3 regions of the Clostridium sp. CM041 genome follow, and region 1 is predicted to be linked to each of the others. Evidence: riboswitches for the same ligand, from Rfam matches in the RefSeq annotation. Region 1 holds a riboswitch; each other region holds the start of a gene.
What was found. A riboswitch is a leader RNA that binds a small molecule or an ion and turns the genes downstream of it on or off. The one in region 1 is predicted to bind S-adenosylmethionine.
Positions count from the first base shown of each region.

Region 1 (7,386 bases):
ATTGGGCAGTCAGAGCATGACAAACAAGGTGCCGCTAAAGGTCCTGCATTAAAAATAGGAAAAGATCACAAATTGGTGAGGTACTTAGAAAAAGCTATTGGTATAGATGGCGAATCTCCGTATGCAGCTATTCAAAATATCACAAATAAAAATCTACAATTTGAAACAACTATTTGCTTCAAAACTGTGTATAACTATTTGGATAATAATTTGTTTTTAAATATAAGTAACAAAGATCTGCCTGTTAAAAAGAATGCTAAAAAGAGAAACTATAAAAAAATAAGATCAGCGTATAACAATACCAAAGGAACTAGCATATCGGAGAGACCTGCAGCGGTAGCTGCACGTGATGAGATAGGCCATTGGGAAATGGACACTGTAGTTGGCAAACAGGGTACAAAAACTGTCTTAATGGTGTTAAGTGAAAGAGTAACTCGTAAGGAGTTAGTCTTTAAAATACCATCTAAATCACAGGCGGCTGTCGTGAAAGAATTGGACAAATTGGAGCGTAAAATGGGAATGTTATTCTCAAAAACATTTAAAACAATCACCTGTGATAACGGCTGTGAGAACCTTGATTTCGAGGGTATTGAGAACTCAGTAAGAAATAAACGAAAGAGAACTAAAGTGTATTATGCTCACCCATATAGTTCATGGGAGCGAGGCACAAACGAAAATATCAATAAAATGATACGACGATTTATCCCAAAAGGTGTGGATATTTCAGCATTCTCTAAAAAACAAATTATGCAAATACAGCACTGGATCAACAATTATCCAAGAAGGATTTTCAACGGTTTATCTGCCAATATGATGGAACAGAAAACCATTACAACTTAACATTATATTTTTCGTGAAAATTTCGGACATTTTATATTGCAATCTACAATGTTTGGAGAAAGTGTATAAAAACTTCTTTACATAGCATTCATATAGTGATATTATAAATCTAATTTAATAAATAAGTTAATTCTCATCAAGAGAGATAGAGGGACTGGCCCGATGACATCTCGGCAACCATCAGACGTTATTGTCTGAATAGGTGCTAAATCCTGCGTTAATTTCATTGTAAATTATCGGAAGATGAGAGAGGTGTCTTTGTAATTTTATACCTCTTTCATCATTATATAATGATGAAAGAGGTTTTTGTTTTTTGAATAGATGTAAATAAAATTTAATAGTGTCTTATCAAGAGAGGTGGAGGGACTGGCCCTATGAACCCCGACAACCAGTATCATATTATGATACATGGTGTTAATTCCTGCAGCATTGCTGCAAGATAAGAATAAGTTTGGAAGTAGTGCCCAAGTTTATTCTTGGGCTCTATTTTTTTAGAGTAATGTTTAAAGAAAGTATCAAAAGGTAAAGATGAATTATAAGAAACGAAAAGGAGAAGGGATATCATGATTAAAGTTCGAGGTGTAAGTAAAAGTTTTTCAGCGGTTAAAGTGTTAAATGATGTTTCATTTACAGTGGAGGAAGGTGATATTTATGGTGTTATTGGTCACAGTGGAGCTGGTAAATCCACTTTACTTAGATGCTTTAATGGGCTTGAAACCTATGATACAGGTACCATTAATATAATGGGAAAAGGGGTGAAACAGCTAAGTTTGAAAGAACTTCGCGAGTTTAGGAAAAATGTAGGCATAATATTTCAGAGTTTTAATCTTATTAACAGTAAAAATGTTTTTGAAAACATAGCATTTCCATTAGAAATATGGGGAAACGACAAAAATTTTATTAAAAAAAGAGTAGATAGCTTAATAGAGTTAGTAGGACTTAAGGATAAGGAAAACGTCAATGTAAAACAACTTAGCGGTGGGCAGAAGCAAAGAGTTGGAATTGCAAGAGCGCTTTCACTTAATCCGAAGATATTACTTTGTGATGAAGCCACCTCTGCACTAGATCCTAAAACTACAAAATCTATATTAGAACTTTTAAGAGATATCAATAATAAATTTAATATAACAATTATTGTAGTTACCCATCAGATGGAAGTGGTAAAAGAAATTTGTAATAAATTTATTCTTTTAGAAGGAGGGGAAATCAAAAGTCATGGCATTACCGATGAACTATTTATTAGGCCAACAAAGGAAATGAAAACACTTATGGGAGAGGAAGAATTACTACCTAGCACGGGATATAACATTAAAATATTTTTTACAAAGGAAATTACTAAGAGTTGCCTCATAACATCCATTGCCAGGGAATTAAACATTGATTTTTCAATAGTATGGGGAAGGCTTGAAAAATTTAGGGATAACGTAATGGGGAGTCTCATAATAAATGCAAGTGAGGATAATAAAGAAAAAATATTAAGATATTTAGATGAAAGATCAATAGCGTGGGAAATCAATGATTGCTCAATGCAGAGTGAAGAATATGAAGGGGGGAGTATAAATGCTATTTAAAGAAATCTTATTACCCGCACTAATAGACACAATATATATGGTAACGGTATCCACGATTTTTACAGTTATTTTAGGATTTGTTTCAGCAGTAGGATTAATTATAACTGGACCTATTGGCCTAAGGCCAAACACTTTAATCTATAAAATTTTAAATTTAGTAATAAATATACTTAGGTCTTTTCCGTTTGTTATACTAATGATATCTATATTCCCTTTAACTAAGATCATAGTTGGAACAACAATAGGTACTAATGCAGCTATAGTTCCTCTAACTCTTGGCGCAGCACCTTTTGCTGCAAGAATAATAGAATCTGCACTTTTAGAAGTGGATTATGGGATTGTTGAAGCAGCTAAATCATTTGGTGCAAAAACCTATCAAATTATTTTTAAGGTTATGTTAAAAGAGGCAATGCCATCTATAGTTCTTGGAGTTACGTTAACAATAATAAACATTATAGGTTACTCAGCTATGGCTGGGACAATTGGTGGAGGGGGACTTGGAGATGTAGCCGTAAAATATGGTTACTATAGATTTAAGTCAGATATCATGATATACACTGTAATTATATTAATCGCGATTGTGCAAGTAATTCAAGCCTTAGGAAATATATTGTATAGAAAAATGATTAAATAAATTTTGGATTATAAAAATATTAAAAGAAAAATAAAGGAGGAAATTAAAAATGAAAAAAATATTAAGCATATTATTAACAATAGTTGTAATTTTTACACTGAGTGGATGTGGAGCAAAAAAAGAGGCGGATGTAACTGAGAAAAAAATCATTAAAGTAGGTGCGTCACCAGTGCCTCATAAAGAAATATTAGAGGTTATAAAGCCGATTCTCGCAAAAGAGGGATATACTCTCGAAATAGTAGAATTTACTGACTATGTAACACCAAACACTGCACTAGCCGAGGGACAATTAGATGCTAATTTCTTTCAACATATTCCTTATTTGCAATCCTTTAGTAAAGAAAAGGGAGTGGACCTAGACTATACTGTAAAGGTTCATCTTGAACCTATGGGTGTGTACTCTAATAAATATAAAAAGCTAAGTGATTTAAAAGATGGAGCTAAAATAGCCATTCCAAGTGATCCTACAAATGGAGCAAGAGCACTTAGAGTGCTAGAGAAGGAAGGGCTATTAAAACTAAAAAGTGGAGATCTTATTTCTAAACTTGATATTACTGAAAATAAAAAGAATTTTAAAATAACTGAATTAGACGCTCCTCAACTTCCAAGGATTTTAAAAGATGTGGATGCAGCAGTTATAAATTCAAATTTTGCAATAGAAGCCAATTTAAATCCGACAAAAGACGCACTAGCAATTGAATCCAAAGATTCGCCTTATGCAAATGTGCTTGCAGTTAGAAAAGAAGATAAAACTAAACCTCATATAGAAGCACTTTCAAAGGCATTAAATTCTCCAGAAGTTAAAAAATTTATTGAAGATAAATATAAAGGAGATATAATTCCTGCTTTCTAAAAAAATATAAAACCATAAAATCATTTTGCTTTGGGCGTAATAGTCGAAAGTAAGATGATTTTTTTATAGTAAAGCATAAAGTTTAACGACAGTTTTATACTTTTATTTTTTTAAAAATTCATTTTATACCTTATTAGTGTATAATTACCGTATGCAAATAATTTTTGGAGTAATTAATTCTAAAATGCATAATAAGGATAACATTATAATATGGAGGTTTAAAAATGAGTGTATTATTTCAAGCAATAAATAATTTTTTTGATTTTATAGTTCCTATTGCGGATTTTCTATGGGAATTTCCAACTAATTTTAAGTGGTATCAAAACATTCCGGTTTTGGGTAATTTTGCCTTTGCAGTTATTTTACTTTTAGGAACAGGAATTTATCTTACATTTAAAACTGGATTTATTCAAGTTATGGCATTTAAAAAAGGAATTAAGATTCTTGCTACAAAAAAGGAAACAGATACTGGAGTTAGTTCATTAGCATCATTTTTACTAAGTTCTGCTATGCGTGTAGGTCCAGGTAATATTATGGGGGTTACAGGAGCAATATCTGTTGGCGGACCAGGGGCACTATTTTGGATGTGGGTTTCAGCTTTCTTTGGTATGTCCACGGCTTTTGTAGAATCTGTACTTGCACAGCTTTTTAAAGAGAAAAATGGCAAGGAGTTCGTAGGTGGACTTCCATTTTATGGTCAAAAGATTTTGGGAAATAAACGGTGGGTAGGTATTATACTGTCTTCACTTTTTATAATATATGCACTGTTTGTTATCCCATCTCAAGCTTTTCATTTATTTACAAGTTTCGGTTCAATAGCTGATACTATAGCTGGAAAAACCTTTGGACGTCAATCTACAGTTTATTATGGTATAGCAATAGTCTTAATAATTACTGTTCTTTTGACTGTAATTGGAGGAATAAAAAGAGTTACTGCAGTTACAGATGTACTGGTACCTATTATGGCAGTTATTTATACACTTATAGTTATTTTAATAATATTAGTTAACTTAGATAAAGTTCCGTATTTCTTTAAAGAAGTGATTGGTGGAGCATTTAAGCCCAATGCATTATTTGGTGGGGCATTTGGTGTGGCTTTGGCTCAAGGAATTAAGCGTGGGTTAATGTCCAATGAAGCTGGACAAGGAACAATTACAATGGCGGCTGCTACAGCGGAGAATAAACATCCTGCAGAACAAGGTTTTGTACAATGTCTAGGAGTTTTTCTTGACACAATGGTAATATGTAGTATGACTGGATTTGTTATTGTTATGGCACATGTTTGGACAGGCACTGCTGGAGTTTCATGGGAAAGTATAGAAGCGTCGAAACTTACAGTTTACCTATCCTCAATCAAATACTTAGTTCCTGGTACTGCATTAGATGGGACGGTTACAATTATTGTTTCGCTATGCTATGGAATGTTTGCATTTACAACATTGCTCGGTTTAATATTGTTTGCAGAAGTCTCCGCAAATTTAATATCTAGAAATAAGAAATTTATCATGGGAATACGTTTGGTTGGTGCATTATTCTTTGTTCCATTTGGCGCATTAACAGTTCTTGCTGGTTTAGAACTTACAAATTTATGGTACATAGGTGATTTTGTAAATATTGTTTTAGTTTATGTAAATGTTCCAATTATATTAATTGGGTCTAACTATGCATTAAAAATACTGAAAAATTATAAAAAAACCGATGGAACTAAGTTCAAATCAAAATCTATTGGTGTTGATACTGATGTTTGGAAATAAGGTACAAACTTAGAATAAACTTAATTAACAGGTAATTTAGTAAACTTTCTTAAAATAGTATGGATTAAAAGAAACAAACTATACTATTTAGGGTATACTCTAATAGAGATAATTATTTTCTTTAAGTAGAAATACAAGGAGGCATTTTATGAAAACATTAAAGGGTACAAAAACAGCTGAAAATCTTATGAAATCATTCGCAGGTGAATCACAAGCTAGGAATAGATATACTTATTATTCATCTATAGCGAAAAAAGAGGGATATGTACAAATAGCTAATATATTCATAGAAACAGCAGATAATGAAAAAGAACACGCTAAAAGATTTTTTAAGTTCCTAAATGAAAGTTTAAATGGAGAAGTGGTAGAAATTAATGCCACATATCCTGTAGGTCTTGGAGATACTAAAGCAAATTTATTGTCAGCAGCAAATGGAGAAAATGAAGAGTGGTCAGATCTTTACCCAGCATTTGCGAAAGTTGCGCAGGAGGAAGGCTTTGATGATATCGCGTTTGTTTTTAGAAAAATTTCTGAGGTTGAAAAACATCATGAAGAAAGATATAGAGAACTATTAAGTAATATAGAAAATAATACAGTATTTAATAAAGAAGAATCAGTTATTTGGAAATGTAGAAACTGTGGTTATATTTTTGAGGGAAAAAGTGCTCCGAAAATATGTCCAGCTTGTGTACATCCTCAAGCATATTTTGAAATATTCGCTGAAAAATATTAATAGCATTTCAAATGATGCAGTATTAAAAATGCCGTAGCAACGTTTATGGATTCTTAATATAAAACATAAAAACAACCCCCATTTTAATTTAATTAATTTGGGGGTTTTTCTATATACTGATGAATCTATGAATGGATTTTATCCTGAGTCTAAAATATTTCTGAAAAAAATTAATCATTGAACTAAATGAAGCTGGAAAACCAATTTTATGTTCAATTCATGATTTTGAGTATGTAGAAGGATTATTTAAGAGAATTGTTGTAAGTAAATTACTTTAATTTTGGTAAATTTTCAATATATTCTACCATTTTAGATTGATTCTCTACTAATATTTTTTGATTTTTAATTAATAAATCCATTTTTTTATGCATATCTTGAATAATTAATTCTGATTTAAGATTTATTTTATAATCATTTTTTGATTTTATTCTATCTTTATCTTCCTGTCTATTTTGACTCATCATTATTACAGGTGCTTGTATAGCGGCAGTACATGATAGTACTAGATTAAGAAGTATAAATGGAAAGGGATCAAATGAATTTTTTAAGATGATATTTAATACTATCCATATTGCTATAATTGCTAATGCTGCAATTATAAAACTCCAGCTGCCTACTGATGCGGCTATTTTATCAGCCATCTTATTTCCAAAAGTAAGAGTTTGTTTATGAGTAATCGTAGTGTCTTTGGATATCTTATTTCCTATTAAATCATGCAATAACTCTTCTTCAATATCGTTAAAAATCTCTCCCTGCTCTAATATTTCATTTACAATTCTTTCTGTATCTAAAGCATCATTTCCGTTTGACATAGTAATACCCCCTTATATAACTTTAAAGTGTATATATAGTTAATTCATATTAAAATTTGTTATCTTTCATTGCTAGATGTACATAATTATACTATAATTCTTATTTTCACATAGGTATTTTATGTAAATAATCATGTGTTTTAGATATATTACATTAAATATAAAATGAACTATTTGGATTTAACGACA
Region 1 is NZ_CM143648.1:2,720,829-2,728,214, forward strand. Features, by position in the region: gene ACWJJT_RS12900 (IS30 family transposase) at 1-840, shown strand, start outside; SAM riboswitch class I at 971-1,090, shown strand; SAM riboswitch class I at 1,183-1,286, shown strand; gene ACWJJT_RS12905 (methionine ABC transporter ATP-binding protein) at 1,404-2,411, shown strand; gene ACWJJT_RS12910 (methionine ABC transporter permease) at 2,401-3,045, shown strand; gene ACWJJT_RS12915 (MetQ/NlpA family ABC transporter substrate-binding protein) at 3,095-3,898, shown strand; gene ACWJJT_RS12920 (alanine/glycine:cation symporter family protein) at 4,123-5,652, shown strand; gene rbr (rubrerythrin) at 5,801-6,385, shown strand; gene ACWJJT_RS12930 (DUF1003 domain-containing protein) at 6,655-7,197, opposite strand.

Region 2 (7,386 bases), 810 kb from region 1:
AAATCTGCCAGTGGCTTTAAATTTAACAAATAAAAGGTACATATTATCAGTTTTTAAAAAGCATTTCCATAAGTCGAAGAAATCTTCTCTCGAAACTTCATTCCACCTAAATTGTATAACAGTAACACTATTCGTATTTCTAAAAAATTGTCTGTATAAACTATCGCTAAAGGGAATTTGTTAATGGCTAGGTTATTTAAGTCTTAAAATATCGTATTCCTTATTAGAAGGGGATATTTTTTGAAAAATTATTCTATGTATATTTAATGGTAATTAAGTGCATCATTATCTATAGGAACTACATTATGTTAAATTTATTTCCTGTAAAAATTATCTGATTGTAATAGTAATAATTTAATTAATGTTGCAGCTTGAGCAAGATGAATAGTTACGAAGGTGATGATTTAATCTGAAAATGGGTTAAATGGTTGAAAAGTAAGTAAATGTTTAAATACATTATAAAATAAGTGATTAATGAAAGGACATAATATGAGAGAAATAATATTGCACTGTTTTCAATGGAAAATCTCAGATATAACTAAAATTTTAGATAAAGTAAAAGAGTGTGGCTATACATCCATACAGGTTACTCCCGTGCAACCTTGCAAAAAAGGAGATGAATGGTGGACATACTATCAACCGCTATCATTTAAAATAGGTAATAGAAGTGGAACAAAGGAAGATTTAACAGAATTATGTTATAAAGCTAATAAAATAGGAATTAAAATCATCGTTGACGTAGTGTTACGACATTTAGCGGGTGATGAGAGTGGAAAGCTAATACCAAGTCAAACCGTAGATCAAAACCTACGAAATAACCCTAAATTTTGGACTAACGCAAAAAATACAGTGGATTATGGCAATAGAAATGCAATTGTTAATGGTGCTTTTGGATTACCAATGCTCAATTACAATGATGTAGAATTACAAAAAATTTATATAAATTTTTTAAAAGAACTAAAGAATTGTGGAGTGGGTGGGTTCAGAATCGACATGGGTAAGCATTTTGCATTAGAAAGTGAAGGAAGTTACTTTTGGAGAAGGGTATTTGGTGAATTTAAAGATATGTTCAACTATGCTGAATGTATTGAATCCAGTAAAGAACTATTAAACAAGTATACACCTTTTATCAATGTGTTAACTGATGGTGATGCAACCGACCAGAGCAAGATGGTTATTTATGTAATGTCCCATGACACCGAGGAAAGCTGGGGATTTACTAAAAGCATGGATGATAATGTGATAACATCAAAATGGGGTTTACTATTAAAAAATCATAAAGAAAGTAATGTATTATTTTATATTAGGGCATATTCAGATTTATGGAAAATGGAAAATATTAAAAATATTAATTTGGCAAGATAAATGACTGCTATGGTTATTTTTGAAATTAGACTTGCTTTTAAAAAACTTGTATGTAAAAAATGATTAATAGAAAAAAGGGACTTTAAGGAGAGGGCGGAGGAAGGTTTGTCAATATGAGGAGACTATGATAGTATATAAGCATATAAGGAACTCCATATATTTTTTTTTGTGAATTTTAACTTTGTAATTGCTATTCTTATGAAGTTGTAAAAAGAAAATTGACAATAATTCTTATATATTAGAGTTAACAATAACGAATGGAGGAAATGAAATTATGGCTGATTTGCCAAATTGCCCAAAATGTAATTCAGAATACACTTACGAAGATAGAAGTATTTTTGTTTGCCCTGAATGTGCTCATGAATGGACTTTAGAATTAGAAACAGAAAGTAGTGAAGAGAAAAGGATTATCAAAGATGCAAATGGAAATGTATTAAACGATGGTGATTCTGTAACAATAATCAAAGACCTTAAAGTAAAAGGAAGTCCATTAGCCATAAAAAAAGGTACAAAAGTAAAAAATATACGTTTGGTTGATGGAGATCATAATATTGATTGCAAAATTGATGGGTTTGGAGCTATGGAATTAAAATCTGAATTTGTTAAAAAAGTATAAATCATGGTTTAATGTAATAGAACCGAAATAGTGAACTTCACCCCATTGAATGATTATAACTAAAAAAGTTGTAAAATTCATCTGATGGGGTGTTTTTATATATAAATACTAAAAGGAGAATAAGTTTAATAAAATGATTCCATCCTTATTATACTTTCTATTTTGTTGACGTTTTCTAGTTCTTTTATTTTTTCTAATGAAATTCTTATGTTTTTTTCTGAACTTTTATGGGTAATAAAGCCTAGTGGTCCATGATCATCGTGCCTTACATCTCCAGTAACGGACATAATGCTGACATTGTTTTTTCCAAATATTTTCGCTGTATCTCCTAAAACTTCTACTGTATCTTTAACATTAAGCCTAATATAGAATTCTGATTCATTTTCTTCCGATTTTTTCACTTCTTTAAAATCAGTCTTGTCACTTAGGTCTAATAAGTCATAATGATTTACATTATTTCTTAATATGGATATTATATCACCTACAACTGCACTTCCAGTTGGAAAAGCTCCAGCGCCTTTTCCATATAGCATTAACTCTCCAACTGCATTTCCTTTTATCATAATAGCATTAAATGCATCAGCTACATTTGCCATTGGGTGGCTCGAAGGTATTAGGGTTGGATGTACTCTTAGCTCTAATTTGTTATTTACTTCTTTAGCTATTGCTAAAAGTTTTATTGAATAACCAAGTTTTTTAGCATATTCTATATCTATGTCACTAATACTTCTTATTCCTTCTCTATAAATACAATCATGATCTACCTTAGTTCCAAATGCTAGAGAAGACATTATCGCAAGCTTATATACAGCGTCAAAGCCATCAACATCTGAGGTTGGGTCCGCTTCAGCATAACCCTTTTCTTGCGCCTCTTTTAGTGCTTCATCAAAGCTAATCCCATCCATTGTCATTTTGCTTAATATGTAATTAGTTGTTCCATTTATAATTCCAATTATCTGCTCAATCCTATTGGCTGTAAGGCTCTCATTAATCTCGCGTATTATTGGAATTCCACCAGCCACACTTGCTTCATAATAAAACAATACGTTTTCTTTCTCCGCTGTTTTAAATAACTCTTCGCCCCAGTTCGCGATAACTAATTTATTAGCAGTTACAATATGTTTTTTAGATTTCATTGCGCGTATCATATACTCTTTAGATTTATCGCATCCACCAATAAGTTCAACCACAATTTTTATACTTTCATCATTTATAATATCATCAATGTTATCTGTTAATAGTCCATTAGGTGCTTTGATCTCTCTTTTTTTATTTATATCTTTTACAAGTATTTTAGCAACTTCTATTTCATAATTTGAACGTTTCATTATTTCTTTTCTATTTTCGTGAAGTATTTTCCATACACCCGTCCCAACGTTTCCAAAACCTAAAATCGCTATTTTTACCTTTTCCATAATAGTTTTCCTTTCTAAACTTTAAAGTTATTCCTCCGTCATCTAAGGTGATGGAGGAATATAGTTAGGGACAAGACCTTATTTTGAAACCAGCTGCCAAAGAATTATTAACTTTTTATTGAACTGATTTTTCTAGAGCTTGCGTCAAATCGTATATAATGTCATCGATACCCTCAACGCCAATTGAAAGTCTTATCAAATCTGAAGTAACTCCAGCAGATTTTTGCTCCTCTGCGTTAAGCTCTGCATGAGTTGTACTTGAGGGGTGAATTACTAGAGATTTTGCATCTGCAACATTTGCAAGCAGCGAAAATAATTCTACATTATTAATAAATTTTTTTCCAGCTTCAAGGCCACCTTTTATTCCAAAAGTGAATATTGATCCTGCTCCTTTTGGTAGGTATTTTTTAGCTAAATCTTTGTATCTGCTCCCTTCAAGTTCAGGATAATTTACCCATGAAACATTTGGATGCTTACTCAAAAATTCAACAACTTTCCTAGCGTTTGTTACATGTCTCTCAACTCTTAACGATAATGATTCCAAACCTTGAAGAAATAAAAATGCACTTTGAGGGCTAAGCGTCGCACCGGTGTTTCTTAAAAGTTGAACTCTAGCTTTTAAAGCGAATGCTGGAGCATCTAAATTAGCATATACTATTCCATTATAGCTTTTATCCGGAGTTGTAAAATCAGGGAATTTACCGCTAGCTGCCCAATCAAATTTACCAGCATCAACTATAATTCCACCAATAGTAGTTCCATGTCCTCCAATGAACTTTGTTGCTGAATGAATAATTACATCTGCACCATGCTCAATTGGACGGCAAAGGAAGGGAGTTGCAAAGGTATTGTCAATAATAAGGGGTATTTTATTTTCATGAGCAATATCCGCTACTGTCTCTATATCTAGAACATTTATTTTTGGGTTTCCCATTGTTTCAGCATAAAGTGCTTTTGTTTTATTAGAGATAGCTTTTCTAAAATTTTCAGGATCATCTGGATCAACAAATGTTACGTTAATTCCAAGTTTTCTAAGAGTAACATTAAATAGTTCATAAGTACCACCATATAGAGTGCTTGCAGCTACTATTTCATCGCCTGAATTTGCAACATTAAGTATTGCATAGAATGTTGCAGCTATTCCTGAAGCTGTAGCAAGTCCTGCTACTCCGCCTTCAAGAGCGGCTACTCTTTTTTCAAAAACGTCTGTAGTTGGGTTCATTATCCTTGAATATATATTTCCTTCTTCTTTTAATTGAAATAAATTTGCTGCGTGATCTGCATTTTTAAAAACAAAAGATGATGTTTGATAAATTGGGACTGCTCTCGATCCTGTAGTAGGGTCTGGAACCTGCCCTGCATGTACCTGTAAAGTTTCAAAACTTAATTTTCGCTCACTCATATTAATTTCTCCTTTTATAATTATTTTTCAAAAAAAGCTGCTCTCCTATAAGGAAAGCAGCATGATTAATTTTATTAAACAATAAAAAAAATTGTATCATAAAATTTGCTATCGTCCTTATCTTTCAGATTTTACAATCTGATGGAATTGACACCAGTGCACTTCTTTTAAAAATGCTGGTTGTCGGGCATCATCGGGCCAGTCCCTCTGCCGCTCTGGATAAGTTATATTTAGTTGTTAGTATTTAGTACATTATTTATTTAGATTTTTGGGGAAGAAAAAAAGCTACTTTCCTATAAGGAAAGTAGCAATAGTTAACTTTAATAAACAATAAAATTGTATCATAAAATTTGCTAACATCCTTATCTTTCAGATTTTACAATCTGCAGGAATTGACACCACTACATTCGAATAAGAATGCTGGTTGTCGGGCTTCATCGGACCAGTTCCTCTGCCACTCTGGATAAGTTGTATTCAGTTATTAGTATTTAGTATATTACTCATAAAAACAATTGTCAATACTTTTTTAATAGATAAAGTTATTTTAATTATGCTCTTTTATAATACTATATGCTGCACTGAACATGCCAAATAAAATGCCAACGATAGGGAATATAATCCAATTAATGTGCCATAGATTAAAAACTAATCCACTGACAAGGAAGATACAGATTGCTAATGGCCATACGATAGCAGCAACTGCAGCAATAAGTTTATTATCTTCAGTTTTTTCTGTTGTAAAGTTTTTTTCAGTTGTAAAGTCATAAATTTGTAAAAGAATACTAAAACTGTGCTTAATATTTCCAAAATATATAAAGAGGAAAACGGCAATAGCAACCATCATAAGTAAAACAACTAATCCGTAGCTAGATGCATTGTCGCCAAAAGCAGATGATACAAAAAGTGCAACTGGTGATAAGATGCATAGACTTACACCTATTATTACAGATATCATATGCTTTGATGAAAAAGCATTATTTTTTTGATTTACAATTGCTCTTACATGAGGAGGTAAATCAAAACCGCTTTGTAAATATTCGTATTTTTGTAGCTTCATACCGGAATAAATGAATAAAGCTACAGCAGGTGCACATAGTAAGAATAGTGCAATAATACCAAACATATCGCTGAAATCTTTTGAAAAACCTTTACCAATAATGCCACCATCTGTGAGAGTGGTAAGTAATATTAGCATAGCTGTTGCTATAATACATAAAGAAACACCGATACCTACTAATAAGCCAGATTCTTTTTTTGTAGTCATAAAATTATCAGCTTCTTCTTGTGTAATGGTTTTAAGTAGCGCACCATCTTTCATATGTTCGATGCCAAGTTCATCAATTAATTCATCGATATTGCCAAATTCTGAGATTACAATACCAATGGCTTCATTTTCTGATTTTCCATCACTCTTATTCTCATTATATTTTTCTTCCAAATTCCATAATAAATCATTTTTTAATTTTATCGTCTGATTTGTTATTGGTAGGACTTTAAACATATTATCTAAGTAATTTTTTATAGTTTCCAAACTAATCACTCTCCTTAATAAATTTATTAATAACTTCTTTTGTTAAGCTCCATTCTTCACATTTCTCTTTATAATAGGTTAGACCTACGGGGGTAATTCTATAATATGTGCGTCTTTTACCAAAGGTTTCATCTTTATAGAAAGATTCGATATATCCGTTCTTCTCAAGACGGTTGAATGCCGAATAGAGTGTGGTCTCTTTAATAACGTACTTATCCTCTGATAATTTCTTAATATTTTTTGATATTTCATACCCGTAGGATTCGCCATCTTGAAGCATAAAAAGAATAATCGTATCATTATATCCTCGAATTACATCGCTGCTTATCAAATTATATCCTCCTTTGCTTTTACTGCATCTGTAGTACTTTGTCTGTCGTAGTAATTTAAGAATAACACAATTACTACGACAGGTAAAGCATTTTTTAAAACTTGCGAAGATGTAATGTTACTATAAGGTTCCAAGATGGTACCTTATAGATTATTATGATAAACTATATACAGTAATAATTAGATTGGAAGGAATGGTGAGTTATGGACATAATATTTTTATTAAAAGCAATTATAATAGCAATAGTAGAAGGGGTAACTGAATTTATCCCAGTATCGTCTACAGGACATATGATATTGATTGGATGGGCAATTGGGTTTGAGGGAGAGTTTGTAAAGATGTTTCAAGTTGTAATCCAACTTGGAGCAATAATGGCAGTTGTTGTTTTGTATTGGGAGAAGATTAGCGAAAGTATAATAGAATTTTTTAAGTTTATATTTACTAAAGGAAAAGAGGGAAAGAAAGGATTCAGATTTGGGATAAATGTTATTACGGCATCTATACCAATGGGAATTGCAGGAGTAGTATTATACGATAAAATAAAACTATTGTTTACACCAGAGGCTGTTATAGTAGGATTCATAGTTGGTGGATTATTGTTACTAATAATCGAGAAGAGAGTTAGAAACAGGGATCATAAAGTAGAAAGTATAGATAGCATAACGCCTATACAATCATTTAAAATCGGTTTATTACAACTGCTTGCAATGTGGCCAGGAATGTCAA
Region 2 is NZ_CM143648.1:1,909,267-1,916,652, reverse strand. Features, by position in the region: gene ACWJJT_RS09000 (alpha-amylase family glycosyl hydrolase) at 490-1,365, shown strand; gene ACWJJT_RS08995 (zinc ribbon domain-containing protein YjdM) at 1,640-1,981, shown strand; gene ACWJJT_RS08990 (homoserine dehydrogenase) at 2,107-3,396, opposite strand; gene ACWJJT_RS08985 (O-acetylhomoserine aminocarboxypropyltransferase/cysteine synthase family protein) at 3,512-4,798, opposite strand; SAM riboswitch class I at 4,913-5,024, opposite strand; SAM riboswitch class I at 5,158-5,268, opposite strand; gene ACWJJT_RS08980 (permease prefix domain 1-containing protein) at 5,343-6,329, opposite strand; gene ACWJJT_RS08975 (PadR family transcriptional regulator) at 6,331-6,660, opposite strand; gene ACWJJT_RS08970 (undecaprenyl-diphosphate phosphatase) at 6,864-7,386, shown strand, end outside.
Region 2: another riboswitch for S-adenosylmethionine. It lies ahead of ACWJJT_RS08985 (O-acetylhomoserine aminocarboxypropyltransferase/cysteine synthase family protein); the one in region 1 lies ahead of ACWJJT_RS12905 (methionine ABC transporter ATP-binding protein).

Region 3 (7,386 bases), 660 kb from region 1:
TTCAAGTAAAAGAAGAAAAGAAAGCTAAGACCGAAGAGCTTAAAGCAGTACCTAACATTAAGAAGGTTACAACAGGAAATGCAGCATCAGCAGTTTCTAAATCAGTTAATGCTAAATTTGAAAATCCCGTAGCAAATGGATTACTCGCAAGAGCATATTCGAAAGATATTGATTCAGTAGTGTGGAAGACTGATGGAAGCTATAGAACAAATTTAGGTATTGACATTCAAGCAAAAATTGGGGAGCCAGTTGTAGCGGTTATGGATGGAATAGTTAAAGAAGTTGGTACTGACGTTAATGGCCAAAAAGGTAAGATGGTTCAGATAGATCATCAAAATGGATTTGTTACTAACAGTACTAACCTAGATGAAAAAATATTAGTAAAAAAAGGTGATAAAGTAACTAAAAAACAGCAAATTGGTACAGTGGGAAACACTAGTTTAAATTCGTTTAAAGAAGAATATGGAACTCACTTACACTTTGAAGTTTTGCAGAGTAATAAGAATGTTGATCCTGCTAAATATGTAAAATATGAGAAATATCAACCTGCAAAAACTAAAAAATAACCAATAACCATCTCAATTAGCCATTTTTTAAAAATATATTAGAAGATGACTAATTGGAATGGAATTTAAAAGCAAGATAATGCATATTTATAAATATATAAGGGTTAAGGAGGCAACACTTGAAAGACTATATTGAAGATCGAGTACTAGAAGTTGCTAAGTACATTATCGAGTCAAAATCCACAATAAGAAGAACTGCCAAAGTGTTTGGCGTTAGCAAGAGTACTATACACAAGGATATGACGGAAAGATTACCCACAATAAATCCTCGAATTGCCAGTGATGCAAAAACAATTTTGGATATAAATAAGGCTGAGCGACATATAAGAGGTGGAAGAGCAACTAAATTGAAATACAAAGAAGCACAAGGATAAAAACATTTGAAGCTAAAAACTATAAAAAAATTTTAAAATTAAAAGAGGGTTTTCTTATAGCTTTATAGAATAGAGTTTAGTATAATTTAAATATTGAATATACTAAAGAGCAGGAGTGGTTTTGAAATGTTTTTTTTTAGAATGGGTACAGATATGGGAATAGATTTGGGTACATCTACAGTGCTTGTATATATTAAAGGAAAAGGTGTTATATTAAAAGAACCTTCTGTTGTTGCCATAGATAGAAATAATAATAAGGTATTGGCAGTAGGAGAAGAAGCTAGGCAAATGATAGGAAGAACACCAGGCAATATTGTGGCAATACGCCCTATGAGGGACGGTGTCATTTCGGATTATGACATAACTGAAAAAATGTTAAATCATTTTATAAAGAAGGCTTGCGGGAAAAGGAGGCTATCTTCTCCAAAAGTTGTAATATGTGTACCTTGCGAGGCAACGGAAGTAGAAAGAAGAGCGGTAGAAGATGCAGGTAGAAATGCCGGAGCTAAGAAAGTTCAACTTATAGAAGAACCACTAGCAGCGGCAATCGGAGCGGGACTCGATATTACTAGAGCAAGTGGTAATATGGTTATTGACATTGGTGGAGGGACGACTGATATTGCAGTTATTTCATTAGGTGGCATGGTTGTACGTGAATCAGTTAAAGTAGCTGGTGATAAGTTTGATGAAGAGATTATAAAATATATCAGAAAAAAACATAAATTAATGATTGGTGAGAGGACTGCAGAGGATTTAAAAATCAACATAGGTTGTGCTTATAAACAAGAAGAAAAGACAAGCATGGAGATAAGAGGGAGAGATTTAATTACAGGTCTTCCTAAGAATTTAGAAGTATCATCAGAAGAAATGAGAGAAGCTTTAAAAGAGGCGGTATATTTAATAGCAGGATGTGCACATTCTGTATTAGAAAAAACACCACCTGAGCTTTCAGCAGATATAGCTGATAAAGGTATAGTTATGACTGGCGGAGGTGCATTGTTAAAAGGCTTAGGTAAGCTCATACAAGAGGTTACTAAAGTTCCGGTATATCTAGCGGAGGATCCGATTTCATGCGTAGCACTCGGAACAGGTAAAGTATTGGATTATATGGATAAGTTAGATAATTCATTCAATGGAAGAGAATTATGCTTAACAGAATAAAAAGTATAAGCAAGCTATAAAAATAAGCAATACAATTATTAGTTTAATTGTATTGCTTATTTTTATATTATATAAGATTTCTAAATTTAAATCGCGGACAATTATTTAAGACTAATTAAATAATGTTAAACAGGGCTTGAATTATTTTCTTCATTGGTAAGGGAGTGCAAATAATATGAATGCAAGAGGGATCTGCTTAAAACATTAGCAATATCCATTACCAAGCTCAATCTTATGTTTCTATTTGTAAATAATTCACTATCATCACTTGAATCTACTATACCTATTAATGAAATAGTGCCTACCTTAGGAAGGGTTTTCCCTACACCTTTGCCAGGATGAATTGGATAATTTCTAGCTTGGAGTTCTCCAATAGTTGAAATGTCTCCTAAACAAGCATCTACACCTATTATAGTACAATTTGGGTGCAAAGCATTTATTTTAGATAATTTACTATCTATGTTTAAGGCATGAATTGGATTATCTATAGTGCCATATACAGGTAATGGAAAGGAACTATCTTTTAAAAGTGTACCAACTAAAGGACCTAGACAATCACCTATACATCTATCGGTACCTATGCAAACAACTAAAGTATTTTTGTCGATATAGTCTTTTAGAAAATTAGAAAGTGTATAGTATGCTAAAGGATCTTTATAATGGGTTTTAGCTTTACTCAAGAAATATACCTCCTTGTATTGCGCTGGGAAAAATTATTAGTTTCCTATGAATAATTTATATGAATAAATCCTGTGTATTATTATAATAAAAGAATAAAAAAATGATTAATTAAAAAATGATTTATAATTATATTAATTATATGGAGGAAAACAAAATAATTTGTTTAGAATAGTAAGTTGTATCAATGCTTAATATTGAGCAAATATGCGAATAATATAGTTGCGGAGAGAAGAAGTCGTTTATTAAAGGATAATAGACTTGAAATTAATTAATTAAAGTTGTATAATAATTCTTGTCGACACGGTAAAACGGCAAAAAGATAAAACATAATATGCTGGCATGGCTCAACGGTAGAGCAGCTGACTTGTAATCAGCAGGTTGTAGGTTCAATTCCTATTGCCAGCTCCATAAGTGGAGGAGTTCCCGAGTGGCCAAAGGGGGCAGACTGTAAATCTGTTACGTAATGTTTCGATGGTTCGAATCCGTCCTCCTCCACCATTTATAATAAATTATGGTTTACAATAAATTATGGGAGCATAGCTCAGCTGGGAGAGCATCTGCCTTACAAGCAGAGGGTCACAGGTTCGAACCCTGTTGTTCCCACCATAATAATCTTTTTAAAATAGAATAAAATGCATGCTGGCATGGCTCAACGGTAGAGCAGCTGACTTGTAATCAGCAGGTTGTAGGTTCAATTCCTATTGCCAGCTCCACATATGGAGGAGTTCCCGAGTGGCCAAAGGGGGCAGACTGTAAATCTGTTACGTAATGTTTCGATGGTTCGAATCCGTCCTCCTCCACCAAAAGACATCTATAGATGTCTTTTTTTATTTTTTACAGGGTTTAGATTCTGTTGACACTATAGAATGCATATGGTATTATAATTAAAAGTTAATAATTGATAACTCTTATCAAGAGAGGTGGAGGGAAAAAGGCCCTATGAAACCCGGCAACCGGTGCAATGCACCATGGTGCCAATTCCTGCAGTTATAATCTGCAAGATAAGGGAGATGATTAAATCACCTCTTCTTATATTTGGAAGAGGTTTTATTTTTTAATAGGGAAATTTTAGAGAGTAGAAGGGAGAATTATAATGAAAAGATTATTTACATCCGAATCTGTTACAGAAGGACATCCAGACAAAATTTGTGACCAAATTTCAGATGCTGTACTTGATGCTATTTTAGAACAAGATCCTTATGCTAGAGTTGCTTGTGAAACAACGGTTACTACAGGAATGGTTTTAGTTATGGGAGAGATAACAACTAGTTGTTATGTAGATGTTCCTAAGGTTGTTAGGAATACCATTGAAGGCATAGGATATACTAGAGCAAAATACGGGTTTGATGCTAGCACATGTGCTGTACTTACGTCTATTAATGAACAATCAACAGATATAGCTATGGGAGTAGATGAGGCCTTAGAATCTAAATCAGGCGAGATTGATAAGGTTGACGCAATAGGTGCTGGTGATCAAGGCATGATGTTTGGATTTGCAACTAATGAGACACCGGAATACATGCCACTACCAATCGCGATGGCTCACAGATTAGCAAGAAAGTTAAGCGAAGTAAGAAAAAATGGCACATTAGATTACTTAAGACCTGACGGAAAGACTCAAGTTACTGTAGAGTATGAAGATAATAAGCCAGTAAGAATAGATACTATTGTTATTTCAACTCAACATGCAGAAGAAGCAACTCATGATCAAATTGAAAATGATTTAAAAGAGCATGTAATAAAACCTGTAGTGCCAAGTGGATTATTAGATGAAAATACTAAATATTATATAAATCCTACAGGCAGATTTGTAATCGGAGGACCGCAAGGAGACTCTGGTTTAACAGGAAGAAAAATAATAGTAGACACTTATGGTGGATATGGAAGGCATGGCGGTGGAGCATTTTCAGGAAAAGATGCAACAAAAGTTGATAGATCCGCTGCATATGCTGCAAGATGGGTTGCTAAAAATTTAGTTGCTGCAGGAGTTTCAGATAAATTGGAAATTCAGTTAGCTTATGCTATAGGTGTAGCTAAACCAGTATCTATAGAGGTTGAAACTTTCGGAACAGGAAAAATTGACGATGATAAAATAGTTCAAATAGTTGAAAAAGTATTTGATTTAAGGCCAGCTGTAATTATAAGAGAATTAGAACTAAGAAGACCTGTTTATAAACAAGTAGCTGCCTATGGACATTTTGGAAGAATTGATTTAGATCTTTCATGGGAAAAACTAAATAAGGTTGATGAAATAAAAAAATACGTATAATATAAAAGGAGGGATAACAATTAATAATTGTTATCCCTTTTTAGTGCATGTGATTATTAAGTAGCATTTTGATAAAACCTAAGATAGGGGTATACTGAACATAAGATATGTAAAATACATATGATATAATAACATTAATAATAATATTATTGCTAATAATATTATTATTAATGTTATTATATGAATTTATAAATAGGAGAGATTTTATGCCGGAAATACAAGGGATAATCGAAGATGTAGTATTTCATAATGAAGAAAATGGATATATAATTGCTCAGTTGAATGATAATAAAAAGCAGATAACTGTGGTAGGCATTGTGCCATATATAAGTGAAGGGCAGAACCTGAAACTAACGGGGGAGTGGGTTACTCATCCTCAATTTGGCAAGCAATTTAGAATAGTACAATGTGAGGAAATAATACCGAGTTCACTTGAAGGTATAGAAAAATATTTAGCTTCAGGAGTTATTCAAGGAATTGGACCAATAACTGCTAAAAAAATTGTACAGCACTTTGGTGAAAACACCATGAATATATTGGATAATGAAATTGAAAGATTAAAAGAGATTGATGGTGTAGGACAAAAAAAGATTCAATTAATTTTTGAATCATATTCTAAGCAACGAGAAGTTAAAAACATAATGATATTTCTTCAAACATATGGAGTAACACCTAACCAATGCGTGAAAATTTATAAAAAATATGGAGGAGACTCTATAAAGGTAGTGCAGGATAATCCTTATGTGTTAACTGAAACCATTTCTGGAGTAGGATTTAAAATTGCAGATAAGATAGCACAAAGTTTAGGCATTGACAAAGAGTCGCCTTTTAGAATACAAAGTGGAATTAATTATGTGGTAAATGAATTTTGCGCTATGGGAAATACTTATATGCCCTTAAACAAATTATACAAAGAATCTAAAAATATTCTTGGGGTTACGGCTGAAGAAATTGAAAAAAATGTTTATGATAATGTATTGCAGGGAAAATTGAAAGTCGAAAATATTGATGAAGAAGAATGTGTTTTCACTATGCCGTTTTATTATTGTGAATTAGCTATTACTAAAAAAATTATAACATTATCTATAGAAAAGTATGACGAGTTAGAAATAGACATAGAAGAAAAGATTAATGACTTCGAAGAAGAAAAAAACATAAAATTTGCAACGTCTCAAAAGACTGCTATTTGTGGTGCTGCAGAAAATAGTATTGAAATTATAACTGGAGGTCCAGGTACTGGCAAAACTACTATAATTAATTGCATTATAGAGGTATTTGAAGAAGCGGGAATGAAAGTTTATATGGCTGCGCCCACCGGTAGGGCCGCCAAGAGAATGACAGAGGCTACTGGTCGCGAAGCCAAAACCATACATAGGTTATTAGAACTTGGAGTAGGCAGAGATGATGGGTCGCAGTTTTCTAGAAGTGAGGAATCACCTTTAGATTGTGATGTGCTAATTATTGATGAAGCATCTATGATAGACATAATGCTTATGAATAGTTTATTAAAAGCTATCAGCGTAGGAACTAGACTTATAATTGTTGGTGATGTTGACCAATTGCCATCTGTCGGACCGGGTAATGTACTAAGAGATATTATTGACAGTAAATGTGTTAAAGTAGTTAAGCTTAAGGAGATTTTTAGGCAAGCACAAGAAAGTATGATTATTGTGAATGCTCATAAAATTAACAATGGCGAGATGCCTATTTTAAATAAAAAGGATAAAGATTTTTATTTTATTGAAAATAATGAGCCAGAGAAAATATTAGACAGTATAATTGCTTTAATTAATACCAGATTGCCGAAATTTAACAAAGAGTGGGATAAGATGAAGAACATTCAAATACTCTCTCCTATGAGAAAAGGGATATTGGGTATAGAAAATCTAAATGGAAAGCTTCAGCAAATATTGAACCCTAAATCTAAGTATAAAAAGGAAAAGGAATATAGGAATACTATATTTAGGGTAGGCGACAAGGTTATGCAAATTAAAAATAATTACTCTATAAAATGGAAAAAAATTAATGCAAAAGCCGAAGATGGAATAGGCATTTTTAATGGTGATGTAGGGTATGTGGAAGATATTGATGAAGATAATGAAAATGTTATTGTGATTTTTGATGATGACAAACGAGTAGAATATGAAGGTGTATATTTAGATGAACTAGCCTTAGCGTATGCTATTACAATACATAAAAGTCAAGGTAGTGAGTTTGAAGTTGTAATTATGCCTATGTTTATGGGGCCCCCACTTTTAATGAACAGAAATTTGCTTTATACAGGGATAACTAGAGCGAAGAATATGGTTGTTTTAGTGGGAGCAATAAAAGCTGT
Region 3 is NZ_CM143648.1:2,061,614-2,068,999, reverse strand. Features, by position in the region: gene ACWJJT_RS09670 (peptidoglycan DD-metalloendopeptidase family protein) at 1-566, shown strand, start outside; gene spoIIID (sporulation transcriptional regulator SpoIIID) at 686-940, shown strand; gene mreB (rod shape-determining protein) at 1,067-2,101, shown strand; gene yyaC (spore protease YyaC) at 2,227-2,781, opposite strand; tRNA gene ACWJJT_RS09650 (tRNA-Thr) at 3,116-3,190, shown strand; tRNA gene ACWJJT_RS09645 (tRNA-Tyr) at 3,196-3,280, shown strand; tRNA gene ACWJJT_RS09640 (tRNA-Val) at 3,313-3,388, shown strand; tRNA gene ACWJJT_RS09635 (tRNA-Thr) at 3,421-3,495, shown strand; tRNA gene ACWJJT_RS09630 (tRNA-Tyr) at 3,501-3,585, shown strand; SAM riboswitch class I at 3,688-3,790, shown strand; gene metK (methionine adenosyltransferase) at 3,876-5,051, shown strand; gene recD2 (SF1B family DNA helicase RecD2) at 5,258-7,386, shown strand, end outside.
Region 3: another riboswitch for S-adenosylmethionine. It lies ahead of metK (methionine adenosyltransferase); the one in region 1 lies ahead of ACWJJT_RS12905 (methionine ABC transporter ATP-binding protein).